DNA from 2 places in the Rhodococcus rhodochrous genome. Region 2 is predicted to be linked to the other one. Evidence: riboswitches for the same ligand, from Rfam matches in the RefSeq annotation. Region 2 holds a riboswitch; the other holds the start of a gene.

Region 1 (6,906 bases), on a different replicon from region 2:
GACGTCGGCGCAGGTCGCGGATGTTCTCGTCGTCGAGCAGGATCGCCCCGTCCGTCACTGACAGGGCGCGATAGCAGGTACGCAGCAGGGTGGTCTTACCGCTGCCGTTCGGTCCGACCAGCGCGAGGACTTCGCCGGGGACGACGTCGAGATCGGCGCCATGAAGAACGGTGCGCTCTCCGAGTCGGGCTTGCACTCCGCAAGCGCGGAGCCGGGTCATCGGCTGCCCTGACGGTAGCGTCGCCACAGCATGGCGATGAAGATCGGTCCTCCTATGAGTCCGGTGATGACACCGATCGGTAGTTCGGTGGTGTTGCTCAAAGATCGAGCGAGGATGTCGGCGAGTACGAGAGCGACCGCCCCGAGTAGAGCAGCGGTGGGGACGAGGCGCGCCGCGTTGCGGCCGACGAGAAAAGCGGCCAGATGGGGGACGAGCAGACCTACGAATCCGATCGTGCCCGATACTGCGACGGCTGCGGCGGCGAGTAGGGACACGGCGAGCAGGATCAGGACCCGGAATCGCGGAACGTTCATGCCGAGCGCGGTGGCTCCGTCGTCGCCGGTGAGTAGCAGATTGAGTTGGCGACTGCACAGTACGACAGCGGTTCCGACAACAAGGAGAACCAGGGTGGGCGCGATCAGGGACGTCCATCGGGCGTCGCCGAAGCCGCCTGCGAGCCATTGCATCACGGTGCCGAGCTGATGCACGTCGCCGAGGACGAGCAGGACGAAGGTGACGAGGGATGAGAACACCATCGACAATGCGACCCCGACGAGAACGATCGCGGTCACCGAATTCGCCCGCATACTCACCACGATGGTGACGGCGAGCGGTATGAGGGCTCCGAGGAAGGCAGCGACCGGCAGAGTGACGATTCCGACGGTGCCGGCACCGAATCCGAGGACGGTGACGGTGGCGACTCCGAAGCCGGCACCCGAGGACACTCCGAGAAGGTAGGGGTCGGCAAGGGGATTGCGGGTCACCGCCTGCGCGACAGCCCCCGCAACGGCCAACGCGGCGCCCACGATTGCGGCGGTCAGAGCGCGAGGTAGTCGGGACTCGAAGACGATCGCTTCCCGGGTGGCGCTCCACCACGGACGACCCCACACCGCCTCGAGGGAGACGGGGGAGATGCGGTGGGCGACGATGGCCCACACGTCGCCGGGCGGAATGGTGATCGTGCCCAGCGAGACCGCCACGACGACCACGAGAACGAGGGTTGTGGCGAGCAGCGTCAGTACCGCTCCCAGTGGCCGGTGGTGATTGCTCTTCTGCGCGTTGTCGGTCGAGGTCGGCGATACACGAAGAGACGCTTCGGCGACCGTGCTCATTCGACGAAGACTTCCGGATGGAATGCGTGCGCAATGGTTTCGACGGAGTTGACCATGCGGGAGCTTTCGAAGAAGTCGTCGAGTGGGACGACGACGAAGCGGTTGTCTCGGACGGCGGGGGTGGTCGCCATGACGGGATGATCCTGCAGGAACGCGATCTTGTCGGTGGCGCTGGTGGGTCCGTAGTCGAGTACCACGATTGCTTCGGGTCGGCGTTCGCCGACGACTTCCCAACTGGTCGCGAAGTAGGGCTTGGGTCCGTCGGCCGTGATGTTCTCGAGGCCCGCGTACTCACCGATGAGATTTCCGATGCCGACCCCGCCGACGGAGAGGGGTTCTGCTTCGCCGGAGTCGTAGAAGAAGGCTCGGATCGGTTGCACCCCGGCGGCTTCGAGGCGGGCTCGAATGTCTTCGAGGCCGGAGGTGATCCGCCCGGTCAGTTCCGCTGCCGCCTCCTCGACGCCGAGGATCGTTCCGAGCTGCGTGAAGTCGTTCTCGAGCAGAGCGATGCCCGGGAAACCCTGACCGCAGTACTCGGAGAACAGGAAGGTCGCGATTCCGGCAGCCTCGAGGGTGTCACGGTCGCGGCCCTGTTTTTCGTCGAATGCGCTTCGCATACCGCCGACGACGAGGTCGGGTTCGAGGTCGAGGATCTGTTCGGAGGTCGGATACTCCTGTGCGAGCGACGGGATGGCGCGGTACTGCTCTACGGTCTCGGGTAGAGGATCGAGTTGTTCGCCGTAACCCATACCTACGATGCGGTCACCGACGCCCATCTGGATCAGTGTTTCAGTGACGTGGTCGTTCATCGAGATGATGCGCTGCGGCGGGGCATCGAAGGTGGCAGTGCGCTCGCAGTTCGTGACGGTCACCGGTTCGGTGAACGCTTCGGCGGCTTCGACCTCCGTCATGCTCGTTCCACGGGAACAACCGACCAGCACCAGAGCTGCGGTCGCCATCGATGTGAACGCGATCATGTGGCGTCGGAACGGGCGGTGGTGGACGAACATGACACCTCGTGCTCTGCTCGGGGTGGTCTGCGAACCGGGACCCACTGGCAGGTCCCCGATAGTCGGTCCGGTCGTTTCTAGAGCCGGTTCCTCTGTGCAGTCGATCAGTCGATCTCGCACGCCACCGGTTGGTGCCGGTGGGTGCATCCGGCAGCGTACTCGGCGGGGGTCTTGTACCCCAATGCCGAATGACGGTGTCGGTGATTATGGTCGTCCTTGAAGTCCTCGATCACCACCCGGGCCTCGAGCAGAGTGGGCCAGTAGTTGCGGTTCAGACACTCATCGCGCAACCGGTTGTTGAACGACTCGATGAACCCGTTGTTCCACGGCGTGCCCGGCGGAATGTAGGACACCCCCACCGACCCAGCACAGAAGTCCCGCAGCGCTTCCGAGATGAACTCAGGCCCATTGTCCATGCGCAACACCAGCGGCGGCCCACCCCACATCGCGAACGCCTTCTCCAAGCCCTCGATCAACCGGCCGGCGGTGATCGAGCGGTCCACGATGTTCAACAACGACATCCGGGTATGTTCATCGACCATCGACGCGATCTTCACCGTCTTGCCGTCGACGGTCGAATCGAGCTGGAAGTCCAATGCCCACACCACATTCGGAGCATCAGCGTCGACGACCGGAACCGAGGACAGGCCGGCACGTTTGCGGCGTGGAGCACGCCGGACCTGCAATCCTTCTTCTTTCCACAGGCGGTGCACCTTCTTCTTGTTCACCTCGATGCCCTGGTCGTAGCGCAGCCATGCCCACGCCCGACGAAACCCGTGCCGCGGATGCTTGCGGGAATACCTGCGCAACTCTGCGCGCAGATCGGCGTCCGGGTCGCCTGGTGTCTGCGCCAACGGCAACCGCCGGTAAACCGATCGGGAGAGCCCAACGACCTTGCACGCGAACCGCTCCGACATCTGTAGGGTGTCGGTGAGCATGGTGATCGCGGCGCGTTTGGCGGTCGGGCTTAGAATTTTCCCTTCGCGATCTCCCGCAACGCGTCCTTCTCCAACTCGGCATCTGCGAGCAATCGCTTGAGCCGGCTGTTCTGCTCCCGCAGTTCCTTGAGCTCCTTCGCCGCATCGGCATCCATGCCGCCGTATTGACGACGCCAGTTGTACAGCGTCGCCGCCGACACCTCGAGCGCGGCGGCGATCTCCTCGCCGTTCTTGCCTTCCGCGGCCAACTCGTCGGCCCGGCGCAGCTTGCGCACGATGTCCTCGGCCGAGTGACGTTTGCGTCCCGCCATGATCCCTATCGTCCCTTCTTCGCCCTTACCAGGGCAATCAGGACTCTAGAACAACCCGGACCTACTCACAGGGGACACGCCACCACCACGACAGCAGGCACCGAAGGGTGCACGAACTGCCCTGCTGGACTCCGTCTCGCAGACCACGGCGATGTATCGGAGTCGCAGACCCCCCCAGGCAGGTATTCGGGCTCACCGCCGAGGTCGACGGTCTACCGTTGCGGGTCAGCGCCGGACTTCGACCGGACTTCCCCTGCGTTGGGTGTCAGCAACGTTCGCGTCATTATGCACATGGCCGGTTCGATAATGTGAGACCACCCTTGTTCGGGGTCGAAACAGACGCGGTGGCACGTGTCGCGGGCTGAGGTCGGTCTCCTCGATCGGCGAAACGCTGGGCGGGTAGCACCGGCCACTGGCCGATGCGCCGAGGCGGATCTGCAACAGATCCATCGATGGATGGTTATCGATGGATTTGTATCGTAGGGGGACGTTGCTGCTGTGGGGCGAGCAGGTGGGTCGGACATTCATGTGCACCGTAATGAGGTAGCGATGATGGACGGAAAGAGTACTGCACGGGGTTACCTGGTGCAGGAAGTTCGAGCATCACGCCGGGTCGGTAAACTCGGTCATCCCGGAAGTCGTCATTCAGGTGGGATTCGAAGTGGCCAGCTACGACCTCACGGTAACAATGGCCGTCGAGGGGGGACAACTTGAGCTGGAAGCATTTCAATGCATCATTGCGCGAGCCTCCCGTCGCACTCTTCTCAAGGATCCGGCAATCCGAGACCCGTACCTCCACCTATACCTTCCAGATTGCCGGATAGGCAGATTCGAGGGCGTCGGACATGTAGCAGCGGGCCCTTCACATCTACAGTTGCAGCCGCTCTGCAACTGCTGCAGCTGAATCGACCTGCTCCACACCTGCCTTCCGGTGGTCAGCATGGTCGCCGCGCCGTAAGACACACTGAATTGAGCATCTCCCGGAGTTCGTACTACGAGTTTGCTGGCAGGGGATTCACAATTAGCGCAGCTCCAGTTCGGCTGACATGAGGATCGATCGGTACGACGTCGTCGATGTCAAGCTCGAGGTCCGGCATGTCTCTTGTAAATCTATGCGAGGCAGATCGATGTTGCCGTGCATGTATCTACAGCAGACTTATGTGCTCGACGTTTCCGGCAGCGCGATGGCGCTAGTCAAGCTGGAGAGACCTGAGGATTCGAATGCTTGGACCGGTCCATCTCGCGCAAGGGCAGTACCGGGGCATTTTGTGAATCTTTCCCGTTCCGAGCGCCGCAGGATCGGTTCGTACGGGAGTGATTGAGCATCTGCACAATTGTTGTCTGAGGAGACTGTGGGGATGTCTCTTGTAGCCGCTTCTGTCCACGTATGTACTGGACACCACCAACAGGGCGATGTGGCTGAGGTCACTTTCTATCTTGATGAAGTTCGCTGCGTCGTCCGCCCACCTGATTCGACACCGGGAGAGGACAGAGATGACCTGGCGCGTGGGAATTGATATCGGAGGCACGTTCACCGACGTGGTGGCGATCGAAGAAGAGACCGGTCGCCGCGTATATGAGAAGGTGCCATCGACGCCATGGGACCCATCTGAAAGTTTCACCAACGGACTGCGCGGTTTGAAGGACCTGGGTGTCAGCCCTGACGGTGTCGTACTTGTCATGCACGGTACGACTGTGGCGACCAACGCGATTCTCGAGAGCAAGTACAGCGAGGCCGGACTGGTCGTCGCTAGAGGACATCGCGAGGTCCTGGAGACCGCCCGGCAGACCGTTCCGGGCGGCTTCGGCAACATCGCGGTCTGGGAGAAGCCACCGCGTGTGGTCCCTCTCGAACTGGTTCGCGAGGTCACCGGGCGCCTTGCCCACAATGGCGACGAACTCGTCCCGCTCGATGCCGATTCGGTCCGTGCGGTCGCTCAGCAGTTCAAGGACATGGGCATCGAGGCTGTTGCGGTTTCACTTCTCAACAGCTACCGGAACCCCGCGCACGAGCAGGCGGTGCGGGACATCTTCGCCGAGGTGCACCCGGGCTGCTTCATCACACTCTCGTCGGACCTGAGCCGCGAATACCGTGAGTACGAACGCACTCTGAGTACGTGCCTCAACACCGCACTCATGCCAGCGCTGTCCCGATATGTCAGCCAACTGGGAAACGCGATCAGCGACACCGGCAGCATGTCGCAACTCTTTGTAATGCAGTCAAACGGTGGCCTGGTGCACGATTCGGATATCGCCATCCAACCGATCAAGGCGGTTCTTTCCGGTCCGGCGGCCGGCGTGCTGGCGGCGTGCACATTCGGTGAGGCAGCCGGTGAGCCTGATCTCATTACCCTGGACATGGGAGGTACCAGTACCGACATCTGTTTGATCGAGGGCGGTAAGCCTCACATGCTCGCCGAAGGCAGGATCGAGCATTACAACATCAAGACTCCGATGGTGGACATCACCACGCTCGGCGCGGGTGGCGGTTCGATCGCCTCTATCGTCGGAGGTGAATCGCTTCGGGTCGGGCCGCAGAGTGCGGGCGCGAGCCCTGGTCCGGCGGCATACGGAAAAGGCGGTACGCAAGCAACAGTGACCGACGCGCACGTCGTACTCGGTCGTATTCCCGAAGCGAGCTTCGGCGACGGTTCGATCAAGGTCGACCGTGAGTCAGCGCGAAAGGCCATCACCGAAAATCTTGCTGACAAGCTCGGCATGAGCGCGGAAGAGGCGGCGCTGGGTGTGCTTCGGCTTGCCAGCGAGAACATGGCTCGCGGCATCAGTCTTGTAAGCGTTGCCCGCGGGCGTGACCCCCGCAATTTCACGCTGTTCCCGTTCGGCGGCGCTGGCGGACTGCATGCCGTTCGGTGCGCGGAGATCATGCAGAGCAACAAGGTGCTGGTGCCGGTGGCACCTGGGCTTGCGTGTGCAGAAGGTCTGCTGATGACCGACCTGCGTGCCGACGTCGTCTACACCTACGTCAAGCGCGAGGACGAGATCGATCTCGCCGACGTGCAGGCCGCGTACCGAAAGGTGGCTGCCGAGGCGCTCTCGGCGGCGAACCGCGAGGGATTCGATCCGGCCGATACCGGCGTGGAGACTTTCATGGACTTCCGGTACAGCAGCCAGGCCTACGAGATCCGAATTCAGCTCAACTCACACTTCGACGACGCCGAGTTGGAGATGTCCGAAAGTGACTGGGCCGCCGCGATCGAGGAGTTCCACGCCGCACATCAGCGCACGTACGGCTACTCCTACAAAGGTCAGGACCCGGTGGAACTGGTTGCACTTGCTGCTGCCGGCATCGGTCAG
Region 2 (6,906 bases):
AGCCTCCTTCGACAGCGAAACGTTGCCGCCCTTGGCCAAGCTCACACCCATACCGAATCCTCTCGCTCGATGATCGTTGCCTACCGCCACCCTAGTGAAGACCGGACGAGTCGGGCAGGGACGTGTGAAGGCCGTCCCGCAGGGGTAGTCGCAGTGCACCGGACGATGGCCGGGGACGGCGTTCCCGGCCTTTCGGTGTGTACGCCGGATGTCGCGTGAGTGAGAAGAGGGTCGGCTGTGGTGATTCGAGTCGCGTCGGTTCCTGCGTCGCACGTCTACGTGAGGCACCTCGCGTGCCCGGAGGGCGACGACGTGATCCGGTTGACGGATCCGGTTCCCGCCGACGGCCGCAAGGTGCCCGGCGGCTGGTGGCCACCGTTGATGCTCGAACCGGGCTGGGTGAGCGACCACCACGAGGAATTCGACGTCTTCCACATCCATTTCGGTTTCGACGCGATCGGCGCGGAGCAACTGCAGGACGTCGTCGCCGACCTCGCCGAGCACGACAAGCCTCTCGTGTACACGGTGCACGACCTGCGGAACCCGCACCATCCCACGCCCGGTGAACACCACAAGCAACTCGACGTGCTGATCCCGGCGGCGGACGAACTGATCACCCTCACGCCGGGCGCTGCCGAGCGGATCCGTCTGCGCTGGGGACGGGAGGCGACGGTCCTGCCGCATCCGCACGTCGTCGAACAGCACTGGCTCGAGCGACCGCGTCGCGACGAGAGTCCGTTCGTCGTGGGAGTCCACGCGAAGAGCCTGCGCGCGAACATGGATCTGTTCCCGGTGCTCGACACGCTGGCCGAGACCGTGCGCTCGCTTCCCGATGCGGTGTTGCAGATCAACGTGCACGACGAGATCTTCGATCCCGACAATGCGTACTGGTACAACCCGGAAGCCGGTTCCCGCATCCTGCAGTACGGCGAGCAACCCCGGGTGGACGTGCGGGTGCATCCGTACTTCTCCGACGACGAACTGTGGCAGTACCTCTCGGATCTGTCGGTGTCGGTGCTGCCCTACCGTTTCGGAACCCATTCGGGTTGGCTCGAGGCGTGTTTCGACCTCGGCACCGCGGTGGTCGCGCCGAGTTGCGGCTTCTACGGTGAGCAACGCCGGTGCGGTGTGTACACCTACGACGAGGACACCTTCGACGCCGACTCGCTCGACCGGTGTGTGCGAGAACTGTACGAGAGCAGGGATCTTCCGCGAGCCGACTGGTCGCAACGTATGGACGAGCGTCGCGCGCTGGCCCGCGCCCATCGTGACATCTACCTGCGTGCGATGAGCGGCCGGAGCGGATCATGACGCCGTTGCGCATCGCGCTCATCGCGTCGAACCGGTATCCGATCCGCCAGCCCTTCGCCGGCGGACTCGAAGCACACGTGTGGCATCTCGCCCACGCGCTCGGCAAGGACGGCCACGAGGTGACGCTCTTCGCCGCACCGGGATCCGATCCGGACCTTCCGGCCTCGTTCTTCGAGGTGCCGTCCTTCGAGGCCGGCGAACTCGCACGCAGCGATGTGTCGATGCCCCCGGCGAACGGCTTCCTCGGCGACCACCACGCCTACCTGTCGCTGATGCTCGATCTCGCCGGACCGTCCGCCGCTGCCTTCGACGTCGTGCACAACCACAGCCTGCACTACCTGCCGATCGCGATGGCCCGCATGTTGCGCACTCCGTTGCTCTGCACGCTGCACACGCCGCCGACACCGTGGCTCGAGTCGGCGATGGCGACGCCGGGTGAGTGCCCGGGCACATTCGTCGCGGTCAGCCGGCACACCGCGACGGCCTGGGAACATGCCACGCCCGGTCCGGTGGCGGTCGTGCCCAACGGTGTCGATCTCGGAGCGTGGCCGGTCGGTTCGGGTGGCGAGGACCTGATCTGGTTCGGCCGCCTCGTACCGGAGAAGGGCGCGCATCTCGCGATCGAGGCCGCGCGCCGAGCCGGTTACCGGCTGCGGATCGCGGGCCCGATCAGCAACCGCAGGTACTTCGCGGAACACGTCGAACCGTTCCTCGGTCCCGACGTGATCTATCTCGGTCACCTCTCCCAGCCGGATCTCGCTGCCGCGGTGGGACGTTCGGCAGCAGCACTCATCACCCCGCAATGGGACGAACCGTACGGGCTCGTCGTCGCCGAGTCCCTCGCGTGCGGGACACCCGTGGTGGCCTTCGCGCGCGGCGGCATCCCGGAGGTCGTCGACGAGAGCAGCGGATGCCTGGTCGCGCCGGACGACATCGACGGCCTGGCCGCGGCGATACCCCGCGCGGCCGGCCTGTCCCGTTCCTCCGCCCGGGGCCGCGCGGAGGAACGCTGTTCGGAACGCACGATGGTCGACGCGTACGTCTCGCTGTATCGGGAACTCGCGGGAGCGGCATGATCGGCTACTACATCCATCACCACGGGCACGGACACCGCACCCGTGCGAGCAGCATCTGCGCGCATCTGCGGACGCCGGTGACAGCATTGTCGTCGGTGCCGCTCGGCACCGCCGCCGACGCCTTCGACGACGTGGTGCTTCTCCCCCGCGACGACCTCGCCATCGACACCGCGCAGAACCCGACGGCCCACGACGTCCTCCATTGGGTACCCGCCCACGACGACGGTCTCCGCGAGCGCATGCACGCACTGGGATCGTGGATCGCCGCGACGCGCCCGAGCCTACTGGTGGTGGACGTGTCGGTGGAGGTGACGCTCCTCGCCCGGTTGTACGGCATCCCCGTGGTGGTGCTCGCGATGCCGGGTGACCGCACCGACACCGCGCACACGTTGGCCTACAGCGTCGCCGACCATCTCGTCGCACCGTGGTCGCAGGAGGTCTACGACCCGCGCTGGCTGCGCCGGTATCCAACCTCGTACGTCGGCGGCATCAGCCGTTTCGACGGTCGCCCGTCCCCCACCCCTGTGGCCGGCGAGAAGCCGAGGGTCCTCGTCATGAGCGGCAGCGGCGGATCGTCGATCACCGTCGACGACCTGCACCGGTTCTCGTCGCGCCTTCCCCAATACGAATGGGAGGGTCTCGGTGTCGCGGGCGGCCCGTGGATCGACGACCCGTGGCCCGTCCTCACCGGCGCCGACGTCGTGATCGGGCACGCGGGCCAGAACACCGTCGCCGACATCGCGGCCGCCGCGCGACCGGCAGTCGTCATCGCCGAGCCCCGACCGTTCGACGAACAGCACTCCACCGCAACGGCTCTGGACAAGGCCGGACTCGCGGTGGGTCTCGACGGGTGGCCCGACCCGGACCGCTGGCCCGAACTGATCGAGCGAGCACGCGGCCTCGACCCCGTCGAATGGAAACGCTGGCAGGTGGACGGTGCCGCGGGGCGCGCGGCGGCGATTGTGGACGAACTTGCGGAGAGGTCATGACGGTCTCGGTCGTCACCGTCGCCGCGGGTCGCGGCACGCATCTGCGACGGCAACTCGACGGCCTCGCCCGCAGCACCCGGACACCCGACGAGCACATCGTCGTCGCAATGGGCGATCCGGAGGTCGCGGAGGTGGTCGCCGCTGCGGGATCGTCTGCGTGGGTGGTGGAGATGGACGTCGACTCCGCGAAACTGCCGGTCGGGGAGGCGCGGAATCTGGGTGCGCGGAGGGCGTCGTCGGATCTGCTCGTCTTCCTCGACGTCGACTGCATCCCCGCTCCCGACCTCATCGAACGGTATGCCGAGGCGGCCGGCCGGCACCCGGCTGCGCTGCTCAACGGTCCGGTCACCTATCTGTCCGAACCGGACACCGGCGGCTACGATCTCGACCGGTTGGGCGACTCGATCGATCCGCATCCGGCACGTCCCTTCCCCTCCTCGGGTGAGATCGTGCTGGACGACAGGCACGAGTTGTTCTGGTCGCTGTCGTTCGCGGCCCGGTCGCTCGTGTGGGACCGCATCGGCGGGTTCTGCACCGCCTACAGCGGATACGGCGGCGAGGACACCGATTTCGGGCAGAAGGCCGCGCGCGCCGGAGTCCCGATGGCCTGGGTCGGCGGCGCCCACGCCTTCCACCAGTACCACCCGGTATCGAGCCCACCGGTCGAGCATCTCGACGACATCCTCACCAACGCCGCGCTGTTCCACCAACGTTGGGGCTGGTGGCCGATGCGGGGGTGGCTCGACGAGTTCGAGCGTCTCGGTCTCGCCGCTTTCGACACCCGGGAGCGGCGATGGGCACGCACTCGACCGTGAACTGGTATCACGGCGTGTGCTAATTTCGGCACCGTCATTACGACGACGCCAGAGGAAGCCGGTGCGATTCCGGCGCGGTCCCGCCACTGTGACCGGAGAGCGATCTCCGGGAGCCAGATACTCCCGTCGCCGTACCTCCTTGCCCGGGGCGGACTTCCCCGAGAGAGGGCGTGATCGCCATGCGTGTACGCGCAGCCTTCCCGAAGCTCCTGGTCGCGCTGACCTCGGCGAGTCTTCTGCTCGCCGGGTGTTCGACGACCGCATCCGATACCGAGAACGACGCCTCGGACGGGTGTATCACCGACTTCGACCCCTCGGTCGACTATTTCCCCGACAAGTCCGAGATCGTCGACGCCGAGAACTTCTCGATCACCTACGAGAAGAGCTACCAGGTTCTCACCGTGAACGAACCGTTCTCCGCGGCACCACCGGAGTCGTACGTGCTGGTCAAGTGCGGTGCACCTGCTCCGGAGCTGTCGGGCGAGCTGGCCGCGGCCCAGCAGATTCAGGTGCCGATCACGAGCTTGTATTCGGGTTCGACCACCCACCTGCCACTGGTGACCGAACTCGATGCGCTCGACGTTCTCAGCGGCGTCTCGAACGGCTCCTATGTCTCCGACCCCGCCGTGATCGAACGCATCGAATCGGGCGCCGTCGCCGAGTATGCCGCGGGCGGCAACATCGACACCGAAGCCGTGGTGCTCGCTGCACCCGACGTTCTCATGACCGGCGGCACCGACGATCCCGCCTACGCCCAGCTGCGGGAGGCCGGAATCGGCGTGGTCGCCAATGCCGAGTGGCTCGAGGCATCTCCGCTGGGACGCGCAGAGTGGATCAAGGTGATGGCCGCGCTGACCGGCAAGGAGAAAGAGGCGGCACAGGTCTACGACGATATCCGGAACCGTTATCTCGATGTGGCGGCGAAAGCCTCCGACGTGGAACCGGCTCCCGTTCTGCTGGGTGGGATGGCACAGGGCACGTGGTACATGTCCTCCGGCGGCAGCTTCATGGGCCGGTTGTTCAGCGACGCCGGTGCGCAGTGGCCGTGGCAGGACGTGACCACCGCCGGCTCGCTTCCCCTCGACTTCGAGGCTGTGGTCGCCGAAGCATCCGATGCGCCGACCTGGCTCGTGGTGAACAACTGGACGTCGATCGGTGACGCACTCGCCGACGACGAACGGTACCGCTCGCTGGCCGCTGTCGGCACCGGCCGGGTATGGAACGGGAACAAGGCTCTCGGCCCCCACGGGGGCAACGACTTCTACGAGCGGGGCGTCTTGCGACCCGATCTGATCCTCTCGGACCTCGTGGCAATTCTGCATCCCGACCTGTTGCCCGACCACGAGTTCACGTTCTACCAGCAGCTACCGGCATGACCGCCGTGTTCGGGGCGTCCCCTGCCGCGACCGAGTCCGCGCCCGATTCGCCGCCGGGGACCGGACGGGTCTCGCTCGTGTTCACGGCGCTGATCGTGGGACTGGCGGCGGCAACGATTCTGTCGGTGACACTGGGTTCGGTGACGGTGCCGCTCGGCGAGACCCTCCGGGTCCTGTTCGGCCAGGAAGCATCGGATCCGCGCTGGAGCATGGTGGTTCGTGACCTGCGGCTACCGCGAACGATCACCGCGATCGCGGTCGGGGCGGCGCTGGGGATCGCGGGTCTGCAGATGCAGACGCTGTTCCGGAACGCTCTGGCGGACCCGTTCATCCTCGGTGCCAGTTCCGGCGCGAGTCTCGGCGTGGCGATCGTCGTGGTGATCGGCGGCGGCGGAGCGAGTGGCTTCACCGCAGGCCTGGCGGGTCTCGGGCGTGCGGGTGTGGTGCTCGCCGCGGCGCTGGGGGCGGCTGCGGTTCTCCTGCTGATCGTATTGCTGTCGCGGTGGGTGCGGTCGGCCGTGACCCTGTTGCTCATCGGAGTGATGCTCGGATCGGCGACCACAGCCGTCGTCTCGGTACTGCTGGTGTATTCGGACCCGCAGCGCAGCCAGCAGTTCCTGGTGTGGGGACTCGGGAGCTTCACGGCCACGACGTGGTCGGATCTGAAGTTGCTCGTCCCTGTCGTGCTCGGCGGGATCGCCGTCGCACTGCTCACCGTGCGCGCGCTCAATGCGCTGCTGCTCGGTGAGGGCTACGCCCGGTCCATGGGCATCGATATTCGCGTCGTCCGCCTCACCACCGTGGTGTCGGCCGCTCTCCTGGCCGGGGCCACCACCGCGTTCTGCGGCCCGATCGGATTTCTCGGATTGATCGTCCCGCATCTGGCCCGCATGGCCTTCGGCACCTCGGACCATCGCATACTGCTTCCCGGTGTCGCGTTGCTCGGAGCCGTACTCGCCCTCGTCTGCGGGATCGTGAGCCAGATGCCCAGTACCGACACGGTGTTCCCCCTCAACGCCGTCACCGCCATCGTCGGCGCTCCCGTCGTGATCGCCGTTCTCATCCGCAGCCGACGCGGAGCACTGGGAGCAGCACTGTGACCCCGAATAGCACGGGGAGCAGCACTGTGATCCCGAGTAGCACCGTGACCCCGGGTGTGGAACTGCACGACCTCACGATCGGTTACACCCGGCGTCGGGCACTGCGACGCGGAACGGTCACCGAGGTGGCGTCCGGTCTCTCGGCAGTGGCCCGACGCGGCGAACTCACCGCCCTCGTCGGGCCGAACGGTGCAGGAAAGTCGACGTTGCTCCGGACGTTGTGCGGCCTGCAACCGGCG

Evidence for each region. A riboswitch is a leader RNA that binds a small molecule or an ion and turns the genes downstream of it on or off. The one in region 2 is predicted to bind cobalamin.
Region 1: another riboswitch for cobalamin. It lies ahead of C6Y44_RS26395 (IS3 family transposase); the one in region 2 lies ahead of C6Y44_RS19905 (ABC transporter substrate-binding protein).

What each region holds. Positions count from the first base shown of each region.
Region 1 covers NZ_CP027558.1:335,686-342,591, forward strand. The annotation lists gene C6Y44_RS26380 (ABC transporter ATP-binding protein) at 1-220, opposite strand, end outside; gene C6Y44_RS26385 (FecCD family ABC transporter permease) at 217-1,332, opposite strand; gene C6Y44_RS26390 (ABC transporter substrate-binding protein) at 1,329-2,309, opposite strand; one part of gene C6Y44_RS26395 (IS3 family transposase) at 2,447-3,327, opposite strand; one part of gene C6Y44_RS26395 (IS3 family transposase) at 3,327-3,591, opposite strand; cobalamin riboswitch at 3,752-3,901, opposite strand; gene C6Y44_RS26400 (hydantoinase/oxoprolinase family protein) at 5,086-6,906, shown strand, end outside.
Region 2 covers NZ_CP027557.1:4,305,812-4,312,717, forward strand. The annotation lists gene C6Y44_RS19880 (TerD family protein) at 1-51, opposite strand, end outside; gene C6Y44_RS19885 (glycosyltransferase family protein) at 241-1,311, shown strand; gene C6Y44_RS19890 (glycosyltransferase) at 1,308-2,387, shown strand; gene C6Y44_RS19895 (glycosyltransferase) at 2,384-3,376, shown strand; gene C6Y44_RS19900 (glycosyltransferase family 2 protein) at 3,373-4,191, shown strand; cobalamin riboswitch at 4,210-4,330, shown strand; gene C6Y44_RS19905 (ABC transporter substrate-binding protein) at 4,371-5,567, shown strand; gene C6Y44_RS19910 (FecCD family ABC transporter permease) at 5,564-6,667, shown strand; gene C6Y44_RS19915 (ABC transporter ATP-binding protein) at 6,694-6,906, shown strand, end outside.